Regions from separate parts of the Shewanella halotolerans genome, predicted to be linked through region 2. Evidence: predicted binding sites of a transcription regulator. Region 2 holds the regulator's gene; the other holds the start of a gene.
The links. Region 2 encodes FliA, which starts transcription of late flagellar genes. Its sites were predicted from a motif close to CTAAAGNTNNNNNNNNNNNNGCCGATA; they were not measured.

Region 1: the regulator FliA is predicted to act here: its motif matches at 5,749-5,775, upstream of K0H81_RS15790 (DUF5610 domain-containing protein).

Annotation. Positions count from the first base shown of each region.
Region 1 covers NZ_CP080417.1:3,625,286-3,641,759, forward strand. The annotation lists gene K0H81_RS15760 (ABC transporter ATP-binding protein) at 1-114, opposite strand, end outside; gene K0H81_RS15765 (ABC transporter permease) at 116-1,747, opposite strand; gene K0H81_RS15770 (Fe(3+) ABC transporter substrate-binding protein) at 1,905-2,912, opposite strand; gene K0H81_RS15775 (hypothetical protein) at 3,082-3,552, shown strand; gene K0H81_RS15780 (glutathione S-transferase N-terminal domain-containing protein) at 3,645-4,244, opposite strand; gene K0H81_RS15785 (ferredoxin--NADP reductase) at 4,255-4,995, opposite strand; gene K0H81_RS15790 (DUF5610 domain-containing protein) at 5,125-5,706, opposite strand; gene K0H81_RS15795 (phosphoglycerate mutase family protein) at 5,859-6,395, shown strand; gene K0H81_RS20270 (hypothetical protein) at 6,509-6,718, shown strand; gene K0H81_RS15800 (hypothetical protein) at 6,749-7,006, opposite strand; gene K0H81_RS15805 (ABCB family ABC transporter ATP-binding protein/permease) at 7,082-8,857, opposite strand; gene K0H81_RS15810 (hypothetical protein) at 9,149-9,433, shown strand; gene aroG (3-deoxy-7-phosphoheptulonate synthase AroG) at 9,559-10,611, opposite strand; gene K0H81_RS15820 (substrate-binding periplasmic protein) at 10,989-11,798, shown strand; gene K0H81_RS15825 (tetratricopeptide repeat protein) at 11,998-13,179, opposite strand; gene K0H81_RS15830 (hypothetical protein) at 13,272-13,598, opposite strand; gene K0H81_RS15835 (ammonium transporter) at 13,717-14,967, opposite strand; gene K0H81_RS15840 (P-II family nitrogen regulator) at 14,980-15,318, opposite strand; gene K0H81_RS15845 (hydrolase) at 15,571-16,113, shown strand; gene nrfA (ammonia-forming nitrite reductase cytochrome c552 subunit) at 16,219-16,474, opposite strand, start outside.
Region 2 covers NZ_CP080417.1:3,021,835-3,035,252, reverse strand. The annotation lists gene flhB (flagellar biosynthesis protein FlhB) at 1-41, shown strand, start outside; gene flhA (flagellar biosynthesis protein FlhA) at 194-2,293, shown strand; gene flhF (flagellar biosynthesis GTPase FlhF) at 2,305-3,732, shown strand; gene K0H81_RS13145 (MinD/ParA family protein) at 3,737-4,618, shown strand; gene K0H81_RS13140 (RNA polymerase sigma factor FliA) at 4,611-5,330, shown strand; gene cheY (chemotaxis response regulator CheY) at 5,373-5,756, shown strand; gene K0H81_RS13130 (protein phosphatase CheZ) at 5,770-6,507, shown strand; gene K0H81_RS13125 (chemotaxis protein CheA) at 6,523-8,763, shown strand; gene K0H81_RS13120 (protein-glutamate methylesterase/protein-glutamine glutaminase) at 8,857-9,969, shown strand; gene K0H81_RS13115 (hypothetical protein) at 9,962-10,585, shown strand; gene K0H81_RS13110 (ParA family protein) at 10,632-11,423, shown strand; gene K0H81_RS13105 (chemotaxis protein CheW) at 11,407-12,408, shown strand; gene K0H81_RS13100 (chemotaxis protein CheW) at 12,416-12,910, shown strand; gene K0H81_RS13095 (DUF2802 domain-containing protein) at 13,045-13,418, shown strand, end outside.

The DNA.
Region 1 (16,474 bases), 600 kb from region 2:
GCTTGGGCCGAGCAGGGCGGCAATTTCTCCCTGATGCAGCACAAGATCTAAGCCGTGCAGAATCGTCTGCCCCTGATAATCGCTGTGAACCTGTTCTATGGTAAGCGTCGACATATTAGTTACCTTGCTCCAAGGAGCGATTGAGATAGATAAGCGGGACTAACCCCACCAAGACGATCACTATGGCCCCCAGAGCGCCCTGCTCTAGCTGTTCATCCGAGACAAATTGGTAGACATAGGTGGCGAGATTCTCGAATCCCACGGGCCTGAGTAGCAAAGCCGCCGGCAGCTCCTTCATACACTCGATAAAGACCAGCAAGATGGCGGCGAAGATGCCGCTGCGAAGCAGTGGCAGATGGATCCGCGATAGGATGGCGCTGGGCCTCATCCCCATTGTGACCGATGCCATATCCAGCGAGGGACTGATCTGTTTATAGCTGTTTTCTATGCTGCCGATGGCGATGGCCGCAAAGCGGATCGCAAAGGCAAAAATTAATACAAACAGGGTGCCACTGAAGATAAGCCCTGGCCCACTCTGGTCGAAATAGGCATAGAGATCGTTGACCGCGAAATCAATAAGGCTCAGAGGCACCAAGACGCCTATCGCCAGCACAGTACCCGGCAGGGCATAGCCCGTCGAGGCCAGGCGTGAAGGCAGGATATCGATTTTTCTTGGACTGCAGCGCCGGACAAACATCAACAGCAAGGCGAACACCACAGTGACTAGGCTAACTACCAAGGCAATGGTCAGGCTGTTGAGACTGTATTCCCAGAAGGCCTGATTCCAACTGACATCAAAGTAGTTCCAGGCATACCCCAGCAAGACCCAAATAGGCAGGCCGAAGGCCAACAGCAGCAGCACGGCACAATAACCCGTTGCGAGCCAGGCCTTAACACCCGAGAGCGCATATCGTTCGTGGGAGGTTATCGGCGTCTGTTTCTGAAACAGCTGCTGTTTACGCCGGGCAAAACGCTCGGCGCCGATCAGACAGAAGACCACCAGCAGTATGATGGCTGAGAGTTTGGCTGCCGCCGCCAGACTGCCGTATCCCAGCCAGGTATCGTAGACCGCCGTCGTCAAGGTAGGCACGGCAAAGTAGCTGACGGTAGCGAAATCGGCGGCCGTCTCCATCGCCACCAGCGCCGCCCCCACCGCCAAGGCGGGCCGTGCCATAGGCAGGTTCAAGCGCCAGAAACTGCGCCAGGGCCCTGCGCCCATCACTCTGGAGGCGTGCAGCAGGCTTGGCGACTGCTCCATGAAGGCGGTGCGCGCCAGCAGATAGATATAGGGAAACAGCACCAGTGCCAACATCACAGACGCGCCGCCCAGGGTGCGCACATCGGGAAAGTAATAATCCGTGGGCGACAGCCAGCCATTGACTTGCCGCAGCCAGGCCTGAACAGGCCCAGCATAATCCAACAGGTCCGTATAGACATAGGCCACCACATAGGCAGGCATGGCTAGTGGCAGCAGCAGCGCCCACTGAAACCCATTGCGTCCGGGAAAATCACAGCGGGCCACACACCAGGCCGCAGGCACGGCGATCAGCAAGGCGCCCAGGCTGACAAACAACATCAAGGCCAAGGTGTTGAAAATATAGGTCGGCAGAACGGTTTGCATCAGGTGACCGAATACCGCCTCATCTGGCACCATTGCCTGTATGCAGATGGCTCCTAGGGGCAGGGCGAAGCAGATGGCGGTCAGATAGCTTAGGGTCGACCAGGATTTGGGAAAGCCTAAAATCATAGAAAATCTCAATAAAGCGAGTCAGGCCATTATCTGTGACCAACTTAAATCTAAGCTTAAACGCAAACGATTATTAATTGAATAGTGACCCATGCAGCATAAAAACGAGATAGCCTTCCCGAAGGAAGGCTATCTTTTAAGCAACGACCGCCTATCACTAGAGATCGAACTTGACCTGGTCGAGCAACTTCACCGCTGCACCGTGATACTCGGCCAGCTTGTGGATGGGAAGTTCATCGGCCTTATATTCTCCCCAAGAGGCTACCAGTTTAGACGGCTTCACATCTGCCTTGACTGGATATTCCATGTTAAGCTCGGCGTAGGTCTGCTGCGCCTGTTGACCTGAGAGGTATTCCATCAACTTGATGGCGTTCTCGCGCTCTGGAGCATACTTAGCCAGGGCCATGCCTGAGACATTGATGTGAGCCCCACGATTTTTCTGATTCGGGAAGTTGATGTTGACCGCCTCGGCCCAAGGCACCTGCTTAGGATCTTGTAACATCTTACCCAGGTAATAGCTGTTACCTATGGCGATATCACACAGCCCCTCTTTAACCGCCTTCACCTGCGCCCTGTCGTTACCCTGTGGCTTGCGGGCCAGGTTTGCCTTAACGCCTTCTAGCCAGGTCTTAGTGTCTGCCTCACCATGATGGGCGATCATCGACGCCACCAGAGAGATGTTGTAGGGGTGCTTACCGCTACGGGTACAGATCTTGCCCTTAAATTTAGGATCCGCCAGATCTTCATAATCGATCTCCAAGGGGCCCAGACGCTCCTTAGAAGAGTAGATATTTCTCACGCGTTTCGTCAGGGCAAACCAATCGCCATTGGGCGAGCGAAGATTAGCAGGAATGTTCTGCGCTAAGGTCTCGCTATCGACCGAGGCCACCAGCCCTTTATCCGCCAACTCCATCAAACGGGAGAAATCTGAGGTGAGCACGAGATCCGCAGGTGACAGACGTCCCTCGCGGGCGATTCGCTCGGCAATGCCCTGCTTGGCAAATACCAGATTGACCTTGATGCCAGTCTCCTTGGTAAAGTCAGCCAAAATGGGATCGATAAGAAAAGCCTGTCGGTAGGAATAAACCGTGACGCTGTCGGCCGCATTGGCCATTGAAGTGACACAAGCAAAACCCAGAACAGCCAAACGTTTCATGAATCTCATGCAATACTCCGCTATAAGTTTAATGATAATAATTATCAATTGCGTCAAGGGTAATCAATCTGGCAGAAAACGGCAAGTGAGATTCATCAAAATTTGCGAGGCCGCTCATTTTGACCAAAAAAGCCTCGCTGACTAGACTCAAAGGACTCGGCCACAAAAAGGATCTCATATGTTTCTGGAAATTCTCGCGCTGATACTCGCCGTCATTCTTATTTTATTCCTGTTTAAACATAGATTTACTCGGGTACGAGTCAGGCGGGCCCGCAGGGCCGCCGTGCAGCAGGCCAACCTGAGCGCCAGAATGATCAGCGAAGAAGTTCCCCATGCGCCGACGCACAGCCTCAATACCAGTCACCCCTATCACTGTGTCGAGATAGTCAACGACGAGGGCCTGTGTGGCAGCGCAAAGAAATTAAAAGGCAAACGATTCCTCTCCAAAGATGCGCCGACGCTGCCACTTCCCGGCTGTAACAAGGGTGAATGTAGCTGCCGATATCTTCATCATGAAGACAGACGTGGACAAAATGAAGACAGGCGGGTCGACTTCGGTGTAACCCGTGAACTCTATGGTGTGTTTGGCGAGCCCAACAGGCGCAGTCAACCGGCTAAGGGACGGCGCCATACTGATACTCGCCACTAACTTCTAACTTCTAACGGCTAACTGCTAACTGCTAACTGCTAAGCACTGCACCCAAATCTGTGAGTACAAGCTCTTTAGTGATACAGCCAAGCCTAGACGTGGGGACGCGTGGTTAACATGGCCGCGCTCTTGGAGAAGGTCTGTAGCCATCTGGCCGTCGCCGGGGCAACTTTACGCCAATCCAGATCCGGATGACGAAAATCTATATACTCTAGCAGGCAGGCGAGGCAGATCTGCTGCAAGGACACCTTGCTGTGGCCATAAATGGCCATCAGCTCTATCTGCGCCAAGCCCCTGAGTAATGCCTGTTCAAACCGCGCCGTCCAAAATGGGCTACGCAAACCTTCATCGTCGCGCATCTGCTCCTGTCTTAAGGCCACCGCGCTATCGAGCAAGCCCTTAATCAGGGAGTACTGGGTCTCGCCGTACCAGGAATCACCGGGCTGTCCAAACAGCTCGCCACCGCAATACTCATGATCCAGATAGCGCAGGATCACTTCGCTGTCATACAAGGTGCCACCATCGTTTAACAGCAGACAAGGGATCTTGGCCAGCGGATTGGCATCCAGTAATAGCTCGGTATTCTCAAGAGGATTGACGGCAACCGGCTCGATCCCCCTGATGGCAAATTGTGCAATAACGACCCGCACGGTTCTGGCGTAGGGTGACGCCAGCGAAAAGAGTAATTGCATATCGCTTCCTCTACCAATATTTCTCGACGGTGATCTGCCCTGGCGCGCGGCGAAGATTCTTAGCCAGCCCGCGGGACTGCAACAGGGTATTGAGCTCTTTGATCATCTCTGGATGACCACAGATCATCACCTGTGAATCTTGCGCGTTCAGCTTGAGCCCAACCTGCTGCTCGATCACACCACTCTCGACGCCTTGGGTGATGCGGCAACTGAGCGCGCCTTCCACCGGCTCCCGAGTCACGGAGGTGACTAAGGTAAACTTTCCGGGATACTTGGTCTGGAACGCCTTAAGCTCTTCATAATAGGCGAGATCCTCTTGATAGCGTACGCCATAGACTAAGATCACCCGCTCAAATCGCTGCCAGGGCTCATTGGTTCTCATCATGGAGATAAAAGGGCCTACCGCGGTTCCCGTAGCAAAAAACCACATATGCTTGCCCTGGGCAGGGAGCTCATCCAGCGTCATGAATCCCGCCGCCTTGGTGGAGATATCGACGCTATCCCCCGGAGCCAATGCCTGCAACCTAGGCGACAGCAGGCCATCGTCAACACTGACCGCCAGCACCTCCAGCAGCGGCGCATCGGGCGCATTGACCAGTGAATAGGCCCTGGCGACACGTCTGTCGTCGATATGCAGCGACAACTTAATGAATTGCCCGGCAATAAATTCGCCGATATCGGCCGACAGCTTCAGAGTAAATAACTGATCGCTCCAGTCAATCCGCTCTACAACCTTTGCCTCTCCCCACATATCGCCACCTCTGCTGGCATCAATCGATACTGATACTCCCATGATTCATAGATTTTCTATCCGAGTCAAGATAACAAAAAACCCCTTATCTTAAGGGGTTTATCGAAATCAAATGGGAGTCAGAAGGCCTTATTCTTGCTCTGTCTCTTGATTGAAACTGTCTCTGAATGCCTGCAGCCCTTCCTGTACTAAGCCATAGGTCTTGTCGACCCCAGCCGCAATATCGCCTTCAAGCACCTTGAGTCCGGAGAGGATATCTTTGGCCTCATCGAAACCTTGATCTATGGCGCCGCCAATAATGTCCATGAAGGAGCTGAGCTGCTCATCGAAGGACATGCTGCTGTTTTGCTCTTGATGTATGGCGAAGAATTGAGTCGCGAAGCTGACGATGCGCTCGGCCGTCGCCTCGGGAGAGGTATCCACCCCTTGAGCCGCCGCCGTTTCGATGGCGTGCTCACCCATGGTCGGTGCCAGCTCTTCATTAATCGCCTCAATCGCCGCCTTATACAGCAGCTGCATAGGCTCATTGCCCGCGCTCAAGTTCACCTCTTGCTGCGCTTCCAGGATCGCCGTATTCATCAGCTGTTTACTGGCCGCCAAGGCCGTCTTGTTCTTGGCCACTTCGGAGACTTGTTGACCATGGTTAGTCGTCGAATCTGTCTTGTTGTGCGCCGCCGCAGATACGGCTCCGCCGTGATTTTGAATCTCCATAATCGCCTCGCTCACCAAATTAAAATAACTCTCAGCTATTATTATCGTCCATTTTGTAAGCAACTTTAGCGCAAAGGCCCAATTAATCTGTCATCGGCAATACAGCCAAAATGCGATATGCTAGCCAATTCGTTAATTAAATAGGGGTTCCCATGTTACGACTCATCAGCTTTGGACTTCTCGCCCTAGTAGCTTACCTGCCTATGGCACAGGCCAATCCAGCGATCGCCAGCAAGACGGTAATTCTGGTGCGTCATGCCGAAAAAGCCGACCAGGGACGCGACCCTAGCCTGAATGACGCGGGCAAGTTGCGGGCACAAGCATTGGTTGAAAGCTTGGGCGATACCCCACTCAGCCTGGCCATATCCACACAATTTAAGCGCACCCAGGAAACCTTAACGCCGCTCATAACCGCCAGAGGAATTCCTTTAGTTGTCATCGACGCAGGCAGGGATATGGACAAACATATTGCGACCATTGCCGACAAGGTGATGGCGCAGCAGGGCAATGTGATCATCGCCGGTCACTCCAATACAGTGCCACTGATCATCAAGGCACTTCGAGGACCCGAGATACCTCAATTGAGAGAGGATGAATATGACAATTTATTTATCCTTTCCCTGCCCCAAGATGGCGCAAGTAGCCTGATAAAAACCCAATATGGTGCAACTTCAGGCAATACCCAATAAGGATTAGACATTAGTCTAGATAGCGCTAGCTTTATGAACTAAACTTGATTACATTAGCGATATATGGAATAGCAGCACGCGCTGGCGTTTAGCGCAGCCACGGAGAATCACTGGTGAGTAATTCGTTTTTTGGAGCGGGAAATAAAAGTAAACCTTTGTCGGTTAGCTGTCAAAACTGCAACCGATTAACGGTTATCGAAGGCGAGACCATCTGCTTCAAGGGTGGAGAGATCATTAGACTGACCCCCTATGAGCCGAAAAATACCAAGCTCAGCCTCCTCTGTGACGGTTGGAAGCCGATCAACACCTCAAAGACAGCCTAATCCTTCTGCCAACCACTGTGGCGGCAAACCCTACATCATCCCCGCATAGTCATTCGCGCAGTGCTTTACCTCACGCGTAAGGCCTTCGATTACGGTCGAGGGCGGGATCATGGCAAGGGTCAGGCCCCGTGTCGTGACCCTCAGGTAGGAACTCAGCTGAGCATAGACTACCACCAACTCCTCCTGTCCCAATCCCCGCTCTCTTAAGGTCGCCATGATGGCAAGCCAATCGGTATCAACGATCCGTGCCTGGCCTTCGATACTTGCATGTATAGGGATGTTTTTCATGGGACCGCCTCCGTAGGTTAGTTATTAACAAATATTATGCAAATCAAACCTGAACGAATACTTAATCCCACACAATTAATGCTGATTTTGTACGGTCCACAATTTCTTATACAGGCCATCGGCCGCCAACAGGCTCTGGTGATCGCCACGCTCAACTATCTTGCCCTGACTCAGCACCAAGATCTGGTCGGCATCCACGACCGTCGACAGCCTGTGGGCGATAACCAGACTCGTATGCCCCTTGGCCATCTCCTTGAGCGCATTGAGGATCGCCTGCTCCGAATGGCTGTCCAGCGAAGAGGTCGCCTCGTCGAACACCAGTAATGGAGAACCCTTGAGGATCGCCCTGGCGATCGCCACCCTCTGTTTCTCGCCGCCGGAGAGTTTTAATCCGCGCTCACCCACCTTGGTGTGCCAGCCTTCACTGAGTTGTGAGACGAAGTTTGACAGATGCGCCAGCTCTATCGCCGCCTTCACCTGCTCATCGCTCGCCCCCGGCAGACCATAACGAATATTCTCCAATAGGGAGTCGTTAAACAACACGGTATCTTGCGGCACTATGGCGATGGCGCTACGCAGCGCGTGTTGAGTCAGCGCCTTGGTATCATGGCCATCTATAGTGATCGTCCCCTGCTGCGTCTCATAGAAGCGAAACAACAGCTTCACTATGGTAGATTTCCCCGCGCCACTATCCCCCACTATCGCCACCTTGTGACCGGCGGGGATCTCGAAACTCACATCGGACAAGATAGGCCTGTCACCGTAACGAAAACTCACGCCCTCAAATTTAAGGCTCCCTTGGGCGATATGGGGCGATGTAGCATCGGGGGCATCCTCAATCTTGGGCTGCCTGTCTAACAGGCTAAACATGCGTTCTATGTTGGCCAGGGCGCCGCGGATCTCACGATAGACGAAGCCTAAAAAATTCAGTGGCATAAACAGCTGCATCATAAAGGCGTTGATCAGCACAAAGTCACCTATGGTCATGGCTCCCTGGCTCACCTGAGTTGCCGCCAGCGCCAACATCAGCGTCATCGCCAGCGAGATGATCAGCGCCTGACCGGCGTTGAGCGCAAACAATGAGAGCCGATTCTTACGCTTGGCCACTTCCCAGCGCTCGAGGGCATGATCATATTGCTCAGATTCATAGGCCTCGTTGTTAAAGTATTTCACCGTCTCATAGTTAAGCAGGCTATCTATGGCGCGGGTATTGGACTGAGAATCGGCCATCGCCGCCTCACGCACGAAGCCAGTACGCCATTCAGTGGCGAAGATAGAGAAGAGAATATAGGCGACAACGGCGCTCAGGGTAATTAACGCAAACGCCCAGCCATAGTTATAAAGCAAGATACCCACCACCAGGGCGATCTCAAGCAGGGTCGGCACTATATTGAATACCATGAAGCGCATCAGGAAGCTGACCCCGCTGGTACCGCGCTCGATATCCCGCGACAGTCCCCCGGTACGCCGCTCAAGATGAAACGCCAGATCCAACCTGTGCAGATGGTCAAACACAGACAAGCCAAGGCGTCTTATCGCCCGCTCGGTGACCCGGCCAAATAGTGTGTCTCTCACCTCTGAGATCACCGTATTGAGCAGGCGCAGGCTGCCGTATGCGAGCACCAGGGCGATGGGTACGGCGATCATCTGCTCGACTGAGGCCTCACTCAGGGTATCCACCAGCTGTTTGAGTACGAATGGCAGGCCGACACTCGCCATTTTGGCCACCACAAGACAGGCCAGCGCCAGCACGACCCGCCCCTTAAATTCCAACAAATAGGGCCAAAGCAATTTCAGGACATGCCAGTTCAGTTTATCGATAGGACCATCAAAATAGAGCGTGGGACGCATGGCAACTCCAGCTAGCATCAAGATAAGGACGATGGCATTTAGGTGAGGTTAAGATAAAAGCCATAACATACACCATCTTACCTCAGTAGACTTACCCGCCACTAGCTCAATTATCCGCCTTTGCCAAGGGGTTAGCATTTTGCCTTAGATAAGGAGGTCAATTTCAGACTTTTGGCGCAGTCCCCCGTACAAACAGGTACAACTTTAGACTGATTAAATGATGGCAAAACCAGAAAAAAGCATTATTCTTGAGAGAATAATTATCAGTTTAGTGTTTCAACGGGGTAATTATTGTTATCTCTTGCCGGAGATTTTGATAATCTCAAGATCAGCTTAAGGCAGTTCAAGCTGAGTAAAAAGCAGAGCGGGAATAACCCCAAATTTTTAAAGGAAGCCGATATGCCACAATCATCTGACGTGCAATACCCTCCATTGCCATTGGTACAAACTTGGGTATGGATGATGACAGAATCGAACAGCCCAGAAATCCAACAAAAGGGTCAAAACAATTTAATATCGTCTTTTGGCAGTCTTGCTAAAGCCAACGAATATCTGGTGAAACAACAAGCCAAATAAACAGGCCAGCAAAACGCAAAAAAGGAAGCCAATTGGCTTCCTTTTTCATATTAGGGTCGGCATAGCATCAAGCGACTGTCGCTAACTCCGCAACCAACAAAACCTTGGGCAAAGCTGGCATAGCGTTAGCCGCGGCGCTCGAGCACACACTGATTCAAATTTGCCAGCAAGGTTTCGGTATCTTCCCAACCGATACAGGCATCTGTGATGCTCTGGCCGTAACACAGCGGCTGCCCTTCGATATAGTCCTGACGTCCCTCAACCAGGTGACTCTCAACCATCACACCGAAAATCGCCCGCTCACCGGCGCTTATCTGACTAGCCACATCCTCGCCCACCAGCATCTGGCGCTTAAACTGTTTGCTGCTGTTGGCATGGCTAAAGTCCACCATGATATTTTGCGGCAGCTTGGCCTTAGCCAACTGCTCGCTGATCGCCTGCACGTGCTCGGCGCTATAGTTAGGCTCCTTGCCGCCACGTAGAATGATGTGACAATCTGGATTGCCCTTGGTGGAGACGATCGCCGAATGGCCATACTTGGTCACCGACAGGAAATGGTGCGGCGCACTCGCGGCGCCTATAGCGTCGATAGCCACCTTGATGGTGCCATCGGTACCATTCTTAAAACCAACGGGGCAAGAGAGGCCAGATGCCAGCTCTCTGTGTACCTGTGACTCTGTAGTGCGAGCACCGATAGCGCCCCAACACATGAGATCCGCCACATATTGGGGCGTGATCATATCCAAAAATTCACCCGCGGTCGGCACACCTAACTCATTGAGATCTAAAAGCAGTTTTCGAGCTGTGCGCAGGCCATCATTCAACTTGAAGCTATTGTCCATGTAAGGGTCGTTGATCAAGCCCTTCCAGCCCACTGTGGTGCGCGGTTTCTCGAAATAGACGCGCATCACTACCTCGAGTTGATCCTTATATTGCTCGCGTAATTTGGCGAGCCTCTCACCATATTCCAGCGCTGCCTTAGGGTCGTGGATAGAACAGGGACCAATGATCACCAGCAGACGATCATCTTCTTTTTTCAGGATATTGTGAATATTCTGCCGCGCGTTAAACACTGTTGCCGATGCATTTTCGCTTGCCGGAAATCGCTCGAGTATGGCGACAGGGGGTAACAACTCTTTAATTTTATTAATGCGAACGTCATCAGTTTGATAATACATGATATTTATTTTCCACTCCGGCTCTGGATTAAATAAGGGTCTCTCTATTGCACTACTGATTTCAATTTATCCAGTATCCACAGCTATTGCAACCAAACATTAATAAAATAAAGAAGATAAAAATAACCATCTGTTATATAAGATATAAATATTATTTTTAATTAAAACTTCCTCAGCTAAGCGTGCTAGAAAAAACAGAAGTAACAAAACAAAGTGTTAACATTTATCTGGAAATCGACCAAAAGCCTATCTATAGTAGATTATTAATGGTCATGAGAGAGTCATATTTAGGCTCTCGATACCGCGCCGATGGCGCTACAGCCCCTGTTGAGGTAACCATCAACCCGATGAGAAGATTGCTGCTGGCATCTGGTTTTATGCTAGTTTCTAACCCACTCCTGGCACAAAATGCTAATACTGAGATCTCCTTTGCGGTCAGCAACACCATACCCCCTTACTTCTTTGCTAACGGTCAAAGCGGAATTCAATATGAGCGTCTCGCCTCCGCGTTAGCCAAGCAGTCCCTATCGATCGGCCATATCTATCTGTCACCCAATAAGCGTGCCTTTCGTCAGGTCGCCGGCGGCAATGTCGACTGCCTCATCAATGCGCCGGAAAACCTGGTTGGTCTCTACTACACCCGAAGCCTAATCAGCTACCAAAACAGCGTGTTTACACTGGCCAGCAATAAACTTGTGATCGACTCGGTTGCCGATCTGGCCGGGATCTCTGTCATGGGGTTTCAGAACGCGACCCAATACTTAGGTAGAGACTTCTATCAGATGGCGCTCAGTAACCCACAATATGGCGAATCCAATAGTCAGAAGAGTCAGGTGATGATGCTGTTTTCCGGGCGGGTCGATGCCATCATCCTAGAGGGGCGCATCTTCGACTACTACCGCGAGCAACTCAAGTTTAGAGTCGACACCCAACAGCCAACCTCTCGCCACTCCCTATTTGCAGCGGCGCCACGCAAGATAGCCTGCCACAGTCAGTCCATAGCACAAAAGATAGATCTCGGTATAGCACAACTGGATAGAGAAGAAGCCGAGGAGATGAGGAAAAGCATTCCCTCTGCGCCCGACCCCAAACTCGAACCAGAGCCAGAGCCAGAGCCAGAGCCAGAGCCAGAGTCTAAGCCTAAGTTGAAACTTGAACCAGAAAAGATGCCTGAAGATCTCAAGTAACCCGCCAGTTATTCATGCGGCTAGCGATTCATTGAGTGAACTAATTATACGATCTATAAACCAAGGCATACATGCCTGTTTGCCTTGGCTTATGGAAGGCTTAATCTTTGAATGACCTGTCTATGAATAAACTGGTCTGTGAAAAACCTTCTCTCTGAATAACATTTTCTCTAAATAACCTTTTCTCTGAATAAACAGACTAATGGATCCCTTGATGGGACTGCATCGCCTGCAGCTTGGCCTGATAACGTCGCTGATTATATTCATCCACCGACAGCGACAATGCCTTTTGCATATTCAGCTTAGCCCTGCGCTCATCGCCCGTGGCCCAATAGGCTCTGGAGAGACCAAAGTAAAACTCATGGCGATAATCGGCCTTCTCTACCGCACGTTTATACCAGGTTAGCGCCGTCTGATATTCATGCTCCGAGTAGGCTTGCTGCGCCATGTCATAGTAGTAATAGGGATTGCGGATCCTGACCAGTTCAAGGGTCTTATGCACCTTGGCCCACTCCTCTAACCTGTCTTGACTGGCGAGTAACACCCCATAGTTAAACAGGGCGTTCATATCCTCGCTATCTCGGGAAAGCGCCAGCTTATAGAGACTTTCCGCCCTATCATCCAGCCCCTTGTAGCGATAGAGGATCGCCAGGGTATTCAAGGCGGGAATAAAATCGGTCTTTAACATCAGGCTCTGTTTCAGGTAGGCATAGGCCTGATCGTAACGTCCCTCCACCAGAGACTCTGCCGCGACATTGTTATAGAACATCGCCATGACAGTGGTTCTGTCGATACGCCGCTTGGCATAGCCACGCATGGTACGCTCGGGCAGAAAATCTATCTGCAACGCATTTTTGTCGGCAAGGAAGGTATCACTCGTCTCTCTTGGAATTAGGCGCAGATTGATATGACCATTTACTAAATAGAAGTCACCGGCCTTGTCCCACACGGGCGGCACCTCGACCTCTTGAAACTCGACATCGACCCCCAAGGCATCGGCGAGCGAGGCACTGAGCAGCACCAGCGACAGGCAGTTACCGGCGCGCGCATTAAAGGTATCCGCCGGGATCTTTGTTAGATTATCTTGGTATTTGAAACCGCCTTTATCGGCGTTGATGTAGTTAGCTAGCCACAAGTTAGCGGCAATATAGTCTCGCGCCATTCGGCTGCGCTTATAATCTTGCCGCAGATCGATCGTTACCTGAGTCGGCAGCGCAAATAGCTTATCCGGCGTGACTTGAACCGCAACCGCCGCGAATTCATCGTCGGCAAAGTACTGATCGATATTAGCGAGGGTTTCCTTACCCGGGCCGCTGGCACAACCGCTCACTATGAAGAATAACAACAAGATAGCGCGCTTATACTCAATTAGCCTTTTCATATTAAACCTACGCTGATGAGGGCACCGTAAGATCTATCATAAAGTAGGCTTTTTCATTTTGCCCCACGCAAAGCGTTACAAAATATTAACAATCACTGAGATTCTGGCGGATCGACCTGAATATAGAGCTGTTGAGGATTTTCGCCCTCGGTTTGATACAGATAGGGGCGATAGAACCTCACGCCGCAACGATAGTAGGCATAGGGCAACTTAAACAACACGCAGCCTAGGGGCAGACTCTGTAATATCTCAATCTGCTGCTGCAAACGCAGGGATTCCCGCCACTCAAAGTCCTGCAGCACCTTGTCGCGCACGGCGAAGGCATCGAAGGGTTCGCTCGACTTACGCACCACCACCTGTCCCGCCTGCAACTGAATTGAGACCAGCAACGAAAACAACACCCAAAGAGACAGCTTCATGTTAGCGCTCCTCACACCACACTTTTCGATAGCATAATACAAAAGACAGGGTCCGCACCATGAGGTACGGACCCTATTAATTCTACTATCAGTTTTGGCAATCTGTTTTGACTAGCGGTTAGTTGGCACTCTTGAGTGAGACAAACTCTGGGTAAGCATCGATGCCACAATCCGATGCATCCATACCGTTGTACTCTTCCTCTTCCGAAACACGGATCCCCATGGTGATCTTGAGGATATACCAGGCCGCAAAGGAAACCCCGAATACCCAAGCAAAGATGACCGAGGCGCCATAGAGCTGACCCAGCACGGTCGCATCGGCATTTGACAGCGGCACCAGCATCACACCGAACAGGCCGGCAACCCCATGCACCGAAATTGCCCCGACAGGATCGTCAATCTTGACTCTGTCGAACATCACGATGGAAAAGACCACCAGACCGCCGGCCACCATGCCGATAACCCCGGCCAGAGGCAGTGATGGAGACAAAGGATCTGCGGTGATAGCCACCAGGCCCGCCAATGCGCCGTTTAAGATCATGGTGAGATCTGCCTTACCCCATACCATCTTACACACCACCAGGGCAGAGACAGCGCCGAAGGCGGCTGCAGAGTTGGTGTTAACGAAGATCTTCGCCACCGCCGACGCGTTCTCGGCATCAGACACCAGCAGCTGAGAGCCACCGTTAAAGCCGAACCAACCCATCCACAGGATGAACATACCTAAGGTTGCCATCGGCAGGTTAGAACCAGGGATAGGATTCACCTGACCGTTAGGGCCATACTTGCCCTTACGAGCGCCGAGTAACAAGACACCCGAGATAGCCGCAGCCGCGCCCGCCATGTGTACTATGCCACTACCGGCGAAATCGACAAACCCAGCCTCAGAGAGGAAACCGCCGCCCCAGGTCCAGTAACCTTCGACAGGATAGATAACCCCAGTCATCACCACGGAGAAGATCAGGAATGCCCACAGCTTCATACGCTCGGCAACGGCGCCGGAGACGATAGACATAGCGGTCGCCACAAACACCACCTGGAAGAAGAAATCCGATTCCAGCGCGTGATCGGCATCGCTTGCCTGAGCACCAATGAGGCTGGCAAACGATGGCAACCAGCCACCCTCGGCATTATCCACATACATGATGTTGTATCCCACCACCAGATACATGATACAGGCGATGGAGTAGAGACAGACGTTCTTGGTTAAGATCTCTGTGGTGTTCTTGGAGCGCACCAGACCCGCTTCCAACATGGCAAACCCGGCTGCCATCCACATCACCAGCGCGCCTGAGATCAAGAAATAAAAGGTGTCGAGAGCAAACTTTAACTCAGATACTGTCGCACCTAGTGTTACTAACTCTTCCATTGGAATTCCCCCTTAAAGTGCTTCGTTATCGAGTTCGCCGGTACGGATACGGATCACCTGATCGAGATCCGTCACGAAAATCTTGCCGTCGCCTATCTTGCCCGTATGCGCCGCAGCGACGATTGACTCGATAAGGTGATCGACGTTTTCAGCCTTAGTGGCGATATCCAGTTTGACCTTAGGCAGAAAATCCACCTGGTATTCGGCGCCACGATAGAGCTCTGTATGGCCTTTCTGACGTCCGAACCCCTTCACCTCGGTCACCGTCATCCCCTCAATCCCCAACCCTGCAATGGCTTCTCGCACATCATCGAGTTTGAATGGCTTGATTATTGCGCTGATTAATTTCATTACCGCCTCCGACTCATCTTAGTATTCTTGCTGATGCCAAAGGCAATTCAATCATCAGGCCAACATTACAAAACCTTAACATTCATAAACTTAGTAATAACGACGCCCTTCATGCTGCATATAAATGCACCAATTGGGTGCGACTATGCACAGAGCGCACAAAAATAGCGCAGTCGCCTATTCGACTTATGACGGATTGGGTGGCGAAATTATCCGGGTATGATGGAGTCATCACCCATAGAGGAGCGCCCTATGTTGCAACCACAGGAATGTGTACTCATCATCGTCGATGTTCAGGGAAAGCTGGCCACCCTGATGCACCAGGCTGAGGAACTCGAAACCCGGCTCACCACACTGATAAAGGCGGCCGAGCTGTTTGATATCCCTGTCGTCTGGCTGGAGCAGCTGCCCGATAAGCTGGGGGCCACTAGCCCGGCATTGGCCGAGCTGCTTACGCCTCATTATCAACCTATCCCTAAGGCTCATTTTAGCGGCTGGCACGCCGAGCTCTTCAGGCAGGCACTGCAGCGGTATGGCAGGCCCAAGGTGTTGCTCGCGGGCATAGAGACCCACATCTGCGTCTACCAGACCTGCCGGGATCTGCTGGACAACGAATATGAGGTGCACTTGGTAACCGACGCCGTCTCCTCGCGAACCGAGGCCAATAAGCAGTTAGGCTGTGAGATGATGACCCAGAACGGCGCCTTGCTAACCAATAGCGAGTCTTTATTATTCGAGTTACAGGCAGAGGCTAGTGGCGACAGATTCCGGGCCCTGCTGAAGATGATAAAGTAGTGACGAAATAAAGCGGTGAAAATATAAGATCGTGCAAGTATAAAGTCGTGAAGATATAAAAAAGCCCCGGATAACCGGGGCTTTTACTATGCAGGGGGGGAGAAATTAGTAAGTTGCTTCGCGCTTCTTAGCTTCGGCATCCCACTTAGGCAGTACAGTCTTCTTGAACTCTGCCTTGTCGGCATTCAACTTGTTCATGTCCATACCCAGTGCAGCTTGCGCCTTGGCCTTGGTAGAAACATCTGGGAAGGCGATAGGCTGCTTAACACCTTTAGTTGCTAGCAGTTGAGCTAGTTTGATGCGTGCATCACCAGCCTTATCAACCGCAGTACCTAAGATGCGTAGCGCTTCGTCAGCTGCG
Region 2 (13,418 bases):
TCCCTATTAATCAGCCGATCCCAGATGAGCTAAAATACTAACGTTTTAAGCTGGTTAACTCTTATTTTGCGTCTGTACTGTTTGATATTTGTTCGTTTGTTATCCGCTTGAGTCGCTGCGAACTAAGCCGGCCTTAAGTTGGCGTACTTTTTGCTGAATCCTTGCTAGATGTCAAAGTTCAGGCGCTAGATTGATGGATTTGAAAGCAACGCTCGGTCAGATAAAACAGGTAAAACCCGCCAATTTTAAAGGGATAGGTACGCCCATATTGGTGCTTGCGGCGCTGGCGATGATCGTCTTGCCCATGCCGGCCTTCCTGCTGGATATCCTGTTCTCCTTTAATATCGCCTTGGCCCTGGTGGTCTTGCTAGTGGCCATCTATACCGACCGCCCCCTAGATTTTGCTGCCTTTCCCACTGTGCTGCTGGTTGCTACCTTGCTGCGTTTGGCGCTTAACGTCGCCTCGACCCGTATCGTCTTGCTTGAGGGGCACAACGGTGGCGACGCCGCGGGTAAGGTGATTGAGGCTTTCGGCTCTGTGGTGATTGGCGGTAATTATGCTGTGGGTCTGGTGGTGTTTCTTATCCTGATCATCATCAACTTCGCCGTGGTAACCAAGGGTGCCGGACGTATCTCTGAGGTGAGTGCTCGCTTTACCCTGGATGCCATGCCAGGTAAGCAGATGGCAATTGACGCCGACCTTAACGCCGGGATCCTCAATCAGGATCAGGCCCGCATTCGCCGCGCCGAAGTGACCAAGGAAGCCGACTTCTATGGTGCAATGGATGGTGCCTCTAAGTTTGTAAAAGGGGATGCCATCGCCGGTATCATGATTCTGGTGATCAACATACTGGGCGGTTTCGTCATAGGTATGGCGCAGCACGGGCTGGACTTCTCCTCTGCGGTCGAGATCTACACCCTGTTGACTATCGGTGACGGCCTGGTGGCGCAGATCCCTGGCCTCTTGCTCTCTATTGCGGCGGCCTTGATGGTGACCCGTCAGAATGAATCTGGCGACATGGGACAGATGGTGATGAGCCAGATGTTCGACAACCCTAAGTCGCTGGCCATCGCCGCCGGCGTCCTGCTGACCATGGGCATAGTGCCTGGCATGCCGCATTTCGCTTTTCTCAGCTTTGGCTTGATCACTGCGGCTGGCGCCTATTTTCTGCATCGTAAGAAAGATCTCGACAGACAACGTGCCCTGGAGATTGCTAAGACCTCACCTGCGACTCCCGGCGATGCCAAGCCTAAAGAGCTTAGCTGGGACGATGTGCAGCAGGTGGACACCATTGGCCTGGAGGTGGGCTACCGTCTGATCCCGCTGGTGGATAAGGGACAGGGTGGTGAGCTGTTGGGCCGCATCAAGGGCGTGCGTAAGAAGCTCTCCCAAGAGCTGGGCTTCCTGGTTCCCGCCGTGCATATTCGCGATAACCTGGATCTCGCGCCAAACACCTATCGGATCTCCCTAATGGGGGTGGCCTCAGGAGAGGCAGATATTCGTCACGATTGTGAACTGGCCATCAACCCAGGTCAGGTCTATGGCAAGCTTGACGGTGTCGAGACCACAGATCCCGCCTTTGGTTTAGAAGCTGTGTGGATCGCCCCTGAGCTCAGAGAACATGCTCAGACGCTAGGTTATACAGTGGTGGATGCCGCCACCGTAGTGGCGACTCACCTGAGTCAGCTGTTAACCAATAACGCCTCCAAGTTGCTGGGCTACGAAGAGGTGCAGCAGCTGATGGATATGCTGGCCAAGCATTCGCCTAAGCTGGTCAGTGGCTTCATTCCTGATGTCTTGCCGTTAGGCACTGTGGTCAAGGTAATGCAGAACCTGCTTAACGAAGGCGTGTCGATCCGCGACCTGAAGACCATAGTTCAGACCCTACTCGAGTACGGGCCTAAGAGTAACGATACCGAGGTACTTACCGCCGCCGTACGTATTGCACTTAAACGCATGATTGTTCAAGAAATAAGCGGTCCAGAACCGGAAATTCCTGTCATAACTTTGGCGCCTGAATTGGAACAGATGTTGCATCAGTCTATGCAGGCAACGGGAGGCGAGGGGCCGAATATCGAACCTAGCCTTGCCGAGAGGATGCAAAAGTCGTTACTCGACGCATCCCAGCGTCAGGAAATGGTGGGCCAACCAGCCATCCTACTGACATCGGGTATGTTACGTTCGACGCTGTCGCGTTTTGTTAAACATACGATTCCAAATCTGCGGGTGATCTCTTACCAAGAGGTGCCTGATGAGAAACAAATTCGCATCGTATCAGCGGTCGGCCAGTAGAGGGTATTTAAGTGAAAATAAAACGTTTTTTGGCAAAAGATATGCGCTCTGCATTGGCCCAGGTGAAAGAGACATTAGGTTCGGATGCGGTGATCATGTCGAACAAGAAAGTTACCGGCGGTATCGAGATCGTCGCCGCGGTAGACTACGATGAGCCTAAGCCGAGCGTGGCGAAAAATGATGCCGCGCCTTTGTCACCCAGCTTTCTCGATCTGGCCGAGGAGAAGGTCTCTATCGGTCGCCAGCCCATCAAGACAGAGTCAAAAAAACAGCCATCACCCGTGGCCGATTCGCTGCAGGCTCTGCTCGAGCGTCAACAAAATCGCGTCAGTCAGCAGCTAAGCCAATCGAATGAAGCACTCGAGATGCCTGCCTGGGCCCAGGGATTGAAGGCGCCAAGCGATGAGATGGCAGCGCCTAATATGCATGGCAGCATGCAGGCTAACTCCCATGCCAATACACATGAGAGCCAGAATTTTAACCGTGCAAAGCGCGATAAGAGCGCGCCGACCGGCAGCGAACTCGAGTCTATGCGCGAGGAGCTGGCATCACTTCGCAACCTACTGACACATCAAGTGACCTCACTGCTGACCGAGCAGAAGAGTCGTCTGGACCCAGTCGGCGCCATGCTAGAGAGTCGCTTGCTGGACGCCGAGTTTAGTCCTGAGGTTGCCGCCAAGTTATCGGCTCTTAGTGAGCATTATGTGCCGGCGGATCTGGTGAAGGCCTTACCACGCAGCTTGGCAAATATGCTCGACAACCAAGGGGACGACATCGTTCGTCAGGGCGGTGTGGTCGCCTTTGTCGGCCCAACCGGTGTGGGTAAGACGACGAGTGTCGCAAAATTAGCCGCTCGATTCGCCGCACAGCATGGTTCAGATCAAGTTGCACTCATTACAACCGATCATTATCGCATTGGAGCCTATGAGCAGCTGGCAACCTATGGCAAAATAATGGGGTGCCCGGTCAAGCAAGCTCATGATCTCAATGAGTTGGAACAAATTCTTTATCAGTTCCGCAATCGCAAGCTAGTATTGATAGATACGGCGGGCATGGGACAGAGAGATGTGAGATTGTTCCAGCAACTTGATAATTTAACTGCAAATAGCAGATTACCTATTCGCAGTTATCTGGTACTGTCATCTACAAGTCAAAGAAGAGTGCTTGAAGATGCCGTCGCACAGTTTACCCGGATTCCATTATCCGGCGCAATTTTGACCAAATTAGATGAGTCAGTGGCCTTGGCACCGGCGTTGAGTGTGTTGATTCAAAGTGGATTACCTTTGAGTTATGTCACCGATGGACAGAGAGTGCCAGAAGATATGCAAGTGGCCGACACCTTAGCCTTAGCCAACAAGGCCCTGTCGGTACTCGAAAAGAAAGTGCAACCAATACAGAATAACGAAAGGTCATATGAACAGGCCTACGCATTTGAGTAATATAATGAGTCGGGATCAAGCAAGCGGTTTACGTATGATGAATCAACCATATAACGAAAAAGTAAAAGTAATTGCCGTAACCGGTGGTAAGGGTGGCGTAGGTAAAACCAGCGTGTCGATCAATACCGCCGTCTCCCTAGCCGAGAAGGGCAAGCGTGTGCTTGTGCTCGATGCCGACTTGGGCCTGGCCAACGTCGATGTCATGTTGGGCCTCAGAGCCGAGCGCAATCTCTCCCACGTTTTATCGGGTGACGCCGACCTTGACGATATTATCGTACGCGGTCCTAAGGGAATTGGTATTATTCCTGCCACCTCAGGCACCCAGGCCATGGTCGAGCTGACACCGGCCCAGCATGCGGGCCTGATCCGTGCCTTCAGCGAGATGAAGACCCAGTTTGATATTCTGGTGGTCGATACCGCGGCAGGCATCTCAGACATGGTGCTCAGCTTCTCTCGCGCTTCTCAAGATGTGTTGGTTGTTGTGTGTGATGAGCCGACCTCTATTACCGATGCCTATGCTTTGATTAAGATTCTAAGTCGTGAGCATGGCGTATTCAGATTTAAGATTGTGGCAAATATGGTCAGAAGTTTACGAGAAGGGATGGAGTTGTTTGCTAAACTTAGCAAGGTAACCGACCGTTTTCTCGACGTGGCCCTGGAGCTGGTTGCGACTATCCCCTTCGATGAAAACCTTCGCAAATCAGTTCGTAAACAAAAGTTGATCGTCGAGGCATTTCCTAAGTCGCCGGCGTCAATTGCTTACCATGGCCTGGCGAATAAGATTATTAGCTGGCCAGTGCCACAACAACCGGGCGGACACCTGGAGTTCTTTGTAGAGCGATTGGTTCAACGTCCCGAATATCAAGAGGATCGTACGAGTGAGTAAAGCCGCTGCGTATACTTGTTTAGATAACAAAGCTTCTATTGTCGAACAGTATGCACCGTTGGTAAAAAGGATTGCTCACCATTTACTCGCTCGTCTACCCGCCTCGGTGCAATTGGATGATCTGTTACAAGCAGGTATGATGGGCCTGCTTGAAGCCTCGGCCAAGTTCGATGGCAGCAAGGGCGCCAAGTTTGAAACCTTCGCCGGTATCCGAATTCGCGGCTCTATGCTCGACGAAATTAGGCGAGGAGACTGGGTGCCCAGGTCGGTTCACCGTAATCAGCGACGCATAGCCCAGGTGATTGACGAGCTAGAACAAGAACTTGGACGTGACGCAAAAGACAATGAAATTGCGGATCGACTTGATATGACGCTCGATGAGTACCATCATATTCTTAATGATGTTTCTGTCGGGAAAGTAGTTGGAATTGAAGATCTTGGTGTATCGGTCGATGTAGTAAGACAGGAAGACGATCATCAGGACGACGCATTTGAGTCACTGGCAGAGACACAGTTCCACGAGGCCCTCGTCGAGGCGATTAAATTACTGCCAGAAAGAGATGGATTAGTTTTGTCGTTATATTATGACGAAGCATTAAATTTAAAAGAGATCGGTGCCGTACTTGATGTCAGCGAATCCCGGGTAAGCCAGATACACAGCCAGGCGATGCTCAGACTCAAAGCTAAACTCAAGCATTGGACCAAAATATAACGATTACATGAGCAATATAAAAACAGCTCCGCGGAGGAAACCTTGGACAAGAATATGAAGATTCTCGTTGTTGACGACTTCTCAACAATGAGACGCATCATCAAGAACTTGTTGAGAGACTTGGGTTTTAATAACACTCAGGAAGCAGATGACGGTTCGACAGCCTTGCCTATGTTGCAAAAAGGCGATTTTGACTTTGTCGTGACCGATTGGAATATGCCTGGCATGCAGGGGATCGACCTGTTAAAGGCTATTCGTGCTGATGACAACCTGAAGCACATTCCTGTGTTGATGGTGACTGCGGAAGCGAAAAGGGAACAGATCATTGCAGCGGCGCAGGCCGGTGTGAATGGCTATGTGGTGAAACCTTTTACTGCGGCGACATTGAAAGAGAAGTTAGACAAAATTTTCGAACGACTCGGTTAATCAAGGTTGAGCTATGCAGGCAGAAACTTCAGGGCTGATCAATCTAGCACAGGCCAAGCAACTCGTTGATCTGCTAGAGGCAGGTCAACAAGAGATGGCCGATGAGCTAATTCGCGATATCGCCAGCCCGATTCAGAAAGAGCTGTTTGACGAGGTGGGTCGCCTAACCCGTCAGCTTCACAGTGCCATAGTGGACTTTCAGGTGGACGGTCGCCTCGTGGAGCTGGCTAATAGCGAAATTCCCGATGCCAAAGAGCGCCTCAATTACGTCATCGACATGACGGAACAGGCCGCCAACAAAACCATGGACGCCGTCGAAGAGTCTCTGCCTCTTGCAGATGCCCTTACCATGAACGTACAGGCCGTTAAGCCTTCCTGGGATCGCCTGATGCGTCGAGATATTCAGCTGCACGAATTTAAGGCGCTTTGCCATGATGTTCAGCAGTTTATCGAACGCAGCGAATCCGATTCCAATCGTTTGAAAGAGTTACTCAACAACATACTACTGGCCCAGGACTTCCAAGATCTGACCGGACAGATGATCCGCCGGGTGATCGAGCTGGTGCGAGAAGTTGAGAGTAATCTGGTCTCTATGTTGACCGTATTTGGCGAGCAGCCCGTCACGGATAAGCCCCGTGCATCTGAGAAGTGTGTCGAAGCTGAAGGTCCTATTATGAACGCTGATCAGCGTGATGATGTCGTGACAGGGCAAGATGAAGTCGATGACTTGCTGTCGAGTCTAGGTTTCTAAGTAGGAGTCATATGAATGTCCTTTGATGTTGATGAAGAGATACTGCAGGACTTTTTGATTGAAGCGGGCGAGATCCTTGAGCTTCTCTCTGAACAGCTGGTGGCGTTAGAGAATAACCCCGACGACACCGAACTACTCAATGCCATCTTCCGTGGATTCCATACCGTTAAAGGCGGCGCCGGCTTCCTGAGCCTGACCCCCATGGTGGATGTTTGTCACGAAGCGGAAAACACCTTTGACCTGTTACGTACGGGTAAGCGCAGCGTTTCTGCCGAGCTGATGGATATCATTCTCCAAGCCGTCGACACCATCAACTCTATGTTTGCCGAGACCCAGGCGGGTGTCGAGCAAAGCCCTGCCGATGAAGGCCTGTTAGCTAACCTTAAATTATTGAGCTCTGGTGGCTTATTGCCATCAGAACAGGGCGGGGCGTCAGACGAAGCCGTTGCCGAAACGCCGGTTGAACAGGCTGTTGAAACACCAGCAGACAACGGTATCGAGCTGTTTGATATGCCGCTTGATGACGGTGTCGAACTGTTCGACGAGCCGGTAAGCGATACGCCCGTGACCTCTATCGCCGGAGAAGGCGATATCGATGAGATCGATGAATCTGAATTCGAAGCCCTCCTCGATGCCCTTCACGGCAGTGGTAAGGGCCCATCAAGTACAGCGCCTGCCGGTGCGGCGCCGATTCAGGCGAGCGATAGCGACGACATCACAGACGATGAGTTCGAGTCGCTGCTCGATGAACTGCATGGCTCGGGTAAATTCCAGGCCCCTTCGGCCCCTATTGCCAAGGTGCCTGAGCCGACCTCGCCGCCGGTGGATGCCGATGAGATCACCGACGATGAATTTGAAAAGCTGCTCGATGAACTGCATGGCGCCGGTGCCGGCCCTGGCAGTGAGACAAGCACACCAGTAGCCCCTGCCGCTAAGGCGCCAGCAGTTCCTGCGCCGAATAAAGTCGCCACCCCGGCGCCAAGCAGCGTTAAGTCGCAACCCGTGGAGGCGCCAGCTCCTAAGCCTGTGGTGAAAGAGAAGGCCGCGGCCAAGGCGCCAGCGACCAATATGCCTCAGGCGGAAACCACAGTGCGCGTCGATACCGCGCGCCTGGATCAGATCATGAACATGGTCGGTGAGCTGGTATTGGTGCGTAACCGCCTGCTTAGCTTAGGGATCTCCCGTGATGATGAGGATATGTCTAAGGCGCTGGCGAACCTGGATCTGGTGACCGCCGATCTGCAGGGCGCGGTGATGAAGACGCGCATGCAGCCGATCAAGAAGGTGTTTGGCCGCTTCCCTCGTGTAGTACGTGATTTAGCGCGCAGCCTGAATAAAGAGATCGATCTTCGCATGATAGGTGAAGATACAGATCTGGATAAGAACCTGGTTGAAGCCCTTGCAGATCCTTTGGTTCACTTGGTGCGTAACTCGGTTGACCATGGTATCGAGATGCCCGACGAGCGTGAAGCTAATGGCAAGTCGCGTACCGGGACTATTACCCTTTCTGCCAGTCAGGAAGGTGACCATATCTTGCTCAAGATTGAAGATGATGGCGCGGGGATGGACCCAGATAAGCTCAAGCAGATCGCCATCAAGCGCGGCGTGCTCGATGAGGATGCCGCAGCGCGCATGTCTGATGAAGAGGCCTATAACCTTATCTTCGCCCCAGGCTTCTCTACCAAGGTGGAGATCTCCGATATCTCAGGCCGCGGCGTCGGCATGGATGTGGTGAAGACGCGTATCACTCAGTTAAACGGTACCGTGCATATCGATTCCTTGAAAGGTAAGGGGACTTGCCTGGAGATTAAGGTGCCACTCACCCTGGCGATTATGCCGACCCTGATGGTGGAAGTGGCTCAGCAGGTATTTGCCCTGCCGCTGTCGAGCGTTAGCGAGATCTTCCACCTGGATCTGACAAAGACAAATGTTGTCGATGGCCAGCTGACCGTCATAGTGAGGGAAAAGGCGGTGCCACTCTTCTATCTCGAGCATTGGCTGAGTCGTAAGGCGGTGAGCTTTAAGCATGGCGACAAGCAGCACGGCCACGTGGTGATAGTGCAGCTGGGTACCATGCAGATAGGCTTCGTGGTTGACTCCTTGATCGGTCAAGAAGAGGTAGTGATCAAGCCTCTGGGCACCTTGTTACACGGCACCCCAGGAATGGCTGGCGCGACTATTACCTCTGACGGTGGCATCGCATTGATATTAGATGTGCCCGGCTTATTGAAACATTACGCCAAGAACAAGAAATAACAGTTAGCGGCACAGTGAGCTATAGGATCAGCGTGATGCCCAGAGGCGTCACGCTTTGTTTCGGCAAGGATCCTGTTGTAGATAGGAATTTGAATGGCCATAAAAGTATTAGTTGTCGATGATTCAAGCTTTTTTCGTCGCCGAGTCAGTGAGATTGTCACCAAGGATGCGGAGTTAGAGGTCATAGGCACGGCGTCTAATGGCGCCGAGGCGGTCAAGTTGGCGCAGCAGTTAAAGCCACAAGTGATCACCATGGATATCGAGATGCCAGTGATGGACGGCATCAGCGCCGTGCGTGAGATCATGGCGAAGTGTCCGACCCCCATCTTGATGTTCTCATCTCTTACCCACGATGGCGCCAAGGCAACCCTGGATGCCCTGGAAGCGGGTGCGTTAGATTTTCTTCCTAAACGATTTGAAGATATTGCCACCAACAAGGATGAGGCGATCGCTCTGTTGCAGCAGCGCATCAAGGCGCTGGGCCGTCGCCGCGTATTCCGTCCCATACTGCCTCGAAGTGTGCCGCCAAAGCCAGCGACAACCTCTGCTTCTACGACAGCGCCGACAAGAGAGATGGCGCAGCGTCCAGCGACGCGTCCGAGCGCGCCTGTTACCCGCGCCAGTGGTAAGAAATATAAGCTTTTGCTGATCGGCACCTCAACCGGTGGGCCTGTTGCGCTGCAGCGGATATTGACCAAGTTGCCAGCGAACTATCCTCATCCTATTCTGCTTATCCAGCATATGCCGGCGGCCTTTACGCCCGCTTTCGCCGCACGCTTAAATGGTCTGTGCGCCATCGAGGTGAAGGAGGCGCAAAATGGCGATCAGCTCAGGGCAGGCTGCGCCTACCTGGCACCCGGTGGCATGCAGATGATGTTAGAGCGCGGCGGCACCTATGGTCGAATCAAGATAGTGGCCGGTAGCGCCGACATGAACTACAAGCCCTGTGTCGACATTACCTTTGCCTCGGCCTCAAAGCTCAGTGGCGGCGAGACCCTGGCCGTGATATTGACAGGCATGGGCGCCGATGGTCGCGAAGGGGCCAGGATGCTTAAGAATGTCGGGGCGACTATCTGGGCTCAAGATGAGGCCAGCTGCGTCGTTTACGGCATGCCACAGGCGGTAACCGCCGCCGGGATCTCCAGTCAGTCGATAGCGCTCGATGATATGGCCGAGGCCATCATTCGCGAGAGCGGACGTGGCTAGGCAGCGACAAGGCCTCAGCACCACTGTGCTGTTGCTGTTTTTTCTCTTGTTAGTTTGCTGTCTGGTGACCGGATCACTCTATCTCGACCAGAGGCATAAGAATGGCTTGCTTGAGGAAAAAATTGTTCAGCTTGAGAAGAGTCAGGTGCTGCTGATGGTGCCAGACGAGCAGGCGAAGGCCTTGGCCGATTGGATGGAGAATAATCCAGAGTTTACTCAGTCTATCATCAAGCAGGCTGAGCCTGGCAGCCAAGTAAGAGTCGAGATTGGCCCAGAGGTGCCTGAGGCGATCGCAAGGCAAGAGGCAGTTAGCCTTACAGACAGTCTTAGTCAACGAACCGATAGCCTCAATGAACAGACAGCTAATCGTGATGAACAGCAGGAGCAGACTAAGCTAACGCCCTTGTTGCCTGCGATGGAAGCTGAAGCGCTGAGCCCGAGTGAGCATCAAAGCGAGAACCAGCGCGAGCAAAAGGTGGCCAGCGCCACAGATAAGGCGACACAGGATGGTCAAACGCCATCGCAGCCGGTTAAGCTGTCAGAAGATAAAGATGGTGTTAAAGTAATAAGCCTGCCCCATGGCGGCATTCGAGTCACGACTCGCGAAGATAATTAAAACGATAACCTGATGGCGATACGCTCGAGGATTTAAGGGGTTTTACTTGAAGATCTGGACCATAGCAAATCAAAAAGGGGGCGTGGGTAAGACGACCACAGTGGCGAGCCTGGCTGGCGCCATGGCAAAGCGGGGCAAACGAGTCTTGATGATAGACACAGACCCCCACGCGTCTTTGGGCTACTACCTGGGCATAGATTCTGAAGAGGTGCCCGCCTCGCTCTATGATCTGTTTCTGAAACACAAGAACTTGAGTAAAGATCAGGTGCTTGCCCATATTGTCCCCACTAAGGTGGAAGGGATAGATCTCTTGCCGGCCACCATGGCGCTGGCAACGCTGGATCGCTCGCTCGGCCATCAGGAAGGGATGGGCTTGATCCTTAAACGCCTGCTTGCCTTAGTTGCCGACCAATACGACGTCGCCCTTATCGATTGCCCGCCGGTATTGGGGGTGTTGATGGTTAACGCCCTCGCGGCCAGTGAACATATCATTATTCCTGTGCAGACAGAGTTCCTGGCGATCAAGGGGCTAGATCGCATGGTCAAGACCATGACGCTCATGGGTCGCTCTAAGAGCACCACCTACAGCTATACAATCGTTCCGACCATGTACGACAGACGCACCAAGGCCTCACCTGCCGCCCTGCAACAGCTGGGGGAAGAGTATGGCGATGTGCTCTGGCCAGATGTTATCCCGGTGGATACCAAGTTTCGTGATGCCAGCCTGGCGCACCTGCCAGCCTCGCACTACGCCAGCCATTCACGCGGTGTTAAGGCCTATGAGAGATTGCTCGACCACCTGCTGACCAAGGAGTTTGCGCATGTCAAACTCGGTTGACGAAGCTGTCTTTAATTATTTTTCCTTGCTGCTCTCCGAGCCCGGAGAAGAGAGCGTCACGGCCGACAAGCCTGAAGCGAAGCGCGAGCAGGCGATAGCACAAAATGGTCAAATGAGTGGCCATACACCTGCAGTAAAACGTCAGCCTCTTAGCGAACAGTCTAAACCGCGCCCTGTGGTCACTCAGGCTACGCCGACACCGCTCAATAAGCTCGCGCTCGAGCAATTGCTGGCGCCAGTGAGTGAGATTGCTACTCAGACAGAAACTAATACAGATACTCAAATAGCAAGCAAGATTGAGCTCAAAACGCTCGATACCAAACCTGCAAGCGTCGAAACGATGACGCAAGCTGTATCGGTTCAAACCAAATCTGAGTCGCAAGTTAAGCAAAAAATCGAAGAAAAATTAGAAACTTCGGCTAGTATTAAGCAAGAGGAAATTGTAACCGAAAAGGTCGATCTGGCCGCGGCGCTGCAGACGCAAACTGGCGCGACACCACCAGGGGTGACAGAGGCGCTAGTCGAGCAGCTCGACGATGAATTTCAGGTGCTGTTTTTCAAGGTTGCGGGACTCACATTGGCCGTGCCCTTGGTAAGCCTTGGCGGTATCGTTAAGGTGGAGCGGATCAATCACATTATGGGGCGACCGGCCTGGTATCTTGGGGTTCAAACCCACAGGGATTCGCAACTCAATGTTGTCGATTCGGGTGCCTGGGTGATGCCGGAAAAATATGACGATAAACTGGCGCAATCCGTTGATTACCAATATATTGTACTCTTAGAGGACAGTAATTGGGGGCTGGCCTGTGAGTCTTTGGTGAATTCCGTCAGAATTTTAAAGTCAGAAGTTAATTGGCGTACCAAAGCGGGTAAACGTCCTTGGCTGGCTGGCGTCGTAAAAGAACAGATGTGCGGCATTTTACATGTGCAGGCACTGATTGAGTTATTAAATTTGGGTTTAGGTAGTCAGGACTCTATTGGCTGAGGTTGATATGGCAGATGCAAAAAACGTCGCGGCAGTTGCCGCAGGTAAAGATGATGAAGTGTTGCAGTGGGTAACCTTCCGTTTAGATAATGAAACCTATGGTATCAATGTGATGCAGGTGCAAGAGGTGTTGCGTTACACCGAGATCGCGCCTGTACCAGGGGCGCCTCATTATGTGCTGGGGATCATTAACCTGCGCGGTAACGTGGTCACCGTTATCGATACCCGCTCTCGTTTTGGTTTACCTTCTGCCGAGGTGGATGACTCTACCCGTATTGTGATCATCGAAGCCGAGAAGCAAGTGATTGGTATTCTTGTCGACAGTGTCGCCGAAGTGGTCTATCTGCGTGGTTCAGAGATAGATAACGCGCCGAATGTGGGCACGGAAGAGAGTGCCAAGTTCATTCAAGGCGTGAGCAATCGTGATAATGAGTTACTCATTCTGGTGGATCTCGATAAGTTACTCTCTGATGAAGAGTGGATGGAGTTGGCTCAGCTTTAAGGGCTTAGCCGTCGACGATAGTGCATTGACGATATAGCCATTGACGATAAAAAGCCGTCGCCTCGTTCGATGGCTTTTTTCGTGTTGTAAAAGGTCGAGCGTAGATATGAAGGTTAATGGAGTTGGCATTTATGATAGGCGATGAGATCTTAATCGCGGCGTTACTATATGTGGTTGCCTGTCTCGCACTGGTGCTGTATCAGCAAAAACAAACCAATAAGCTCAGAGCTAAGATTGATGCCCTGACGCTGCTGGTTAAAGAGAACGATAGGCAACGCGAGGCGGTTAAGCAGGAGCTACAGGAGCTGAGATCGGGCACCATAGGTGTTGGGCGTCGCATGCTCGAGCTGGAAAAGCGGGTGACCAAGCAGGAGGCACGCATCGATGAGACAGTAGCAGATGAACCTCAGGCAAGGCTCTATACCCGAGCGATGAAGATGGTCGAACTCGGCGCCGATATCGATGAGCTGGTTAAGGAGTGTGAGCTGCCTAAGGCCGAGGCCGAACT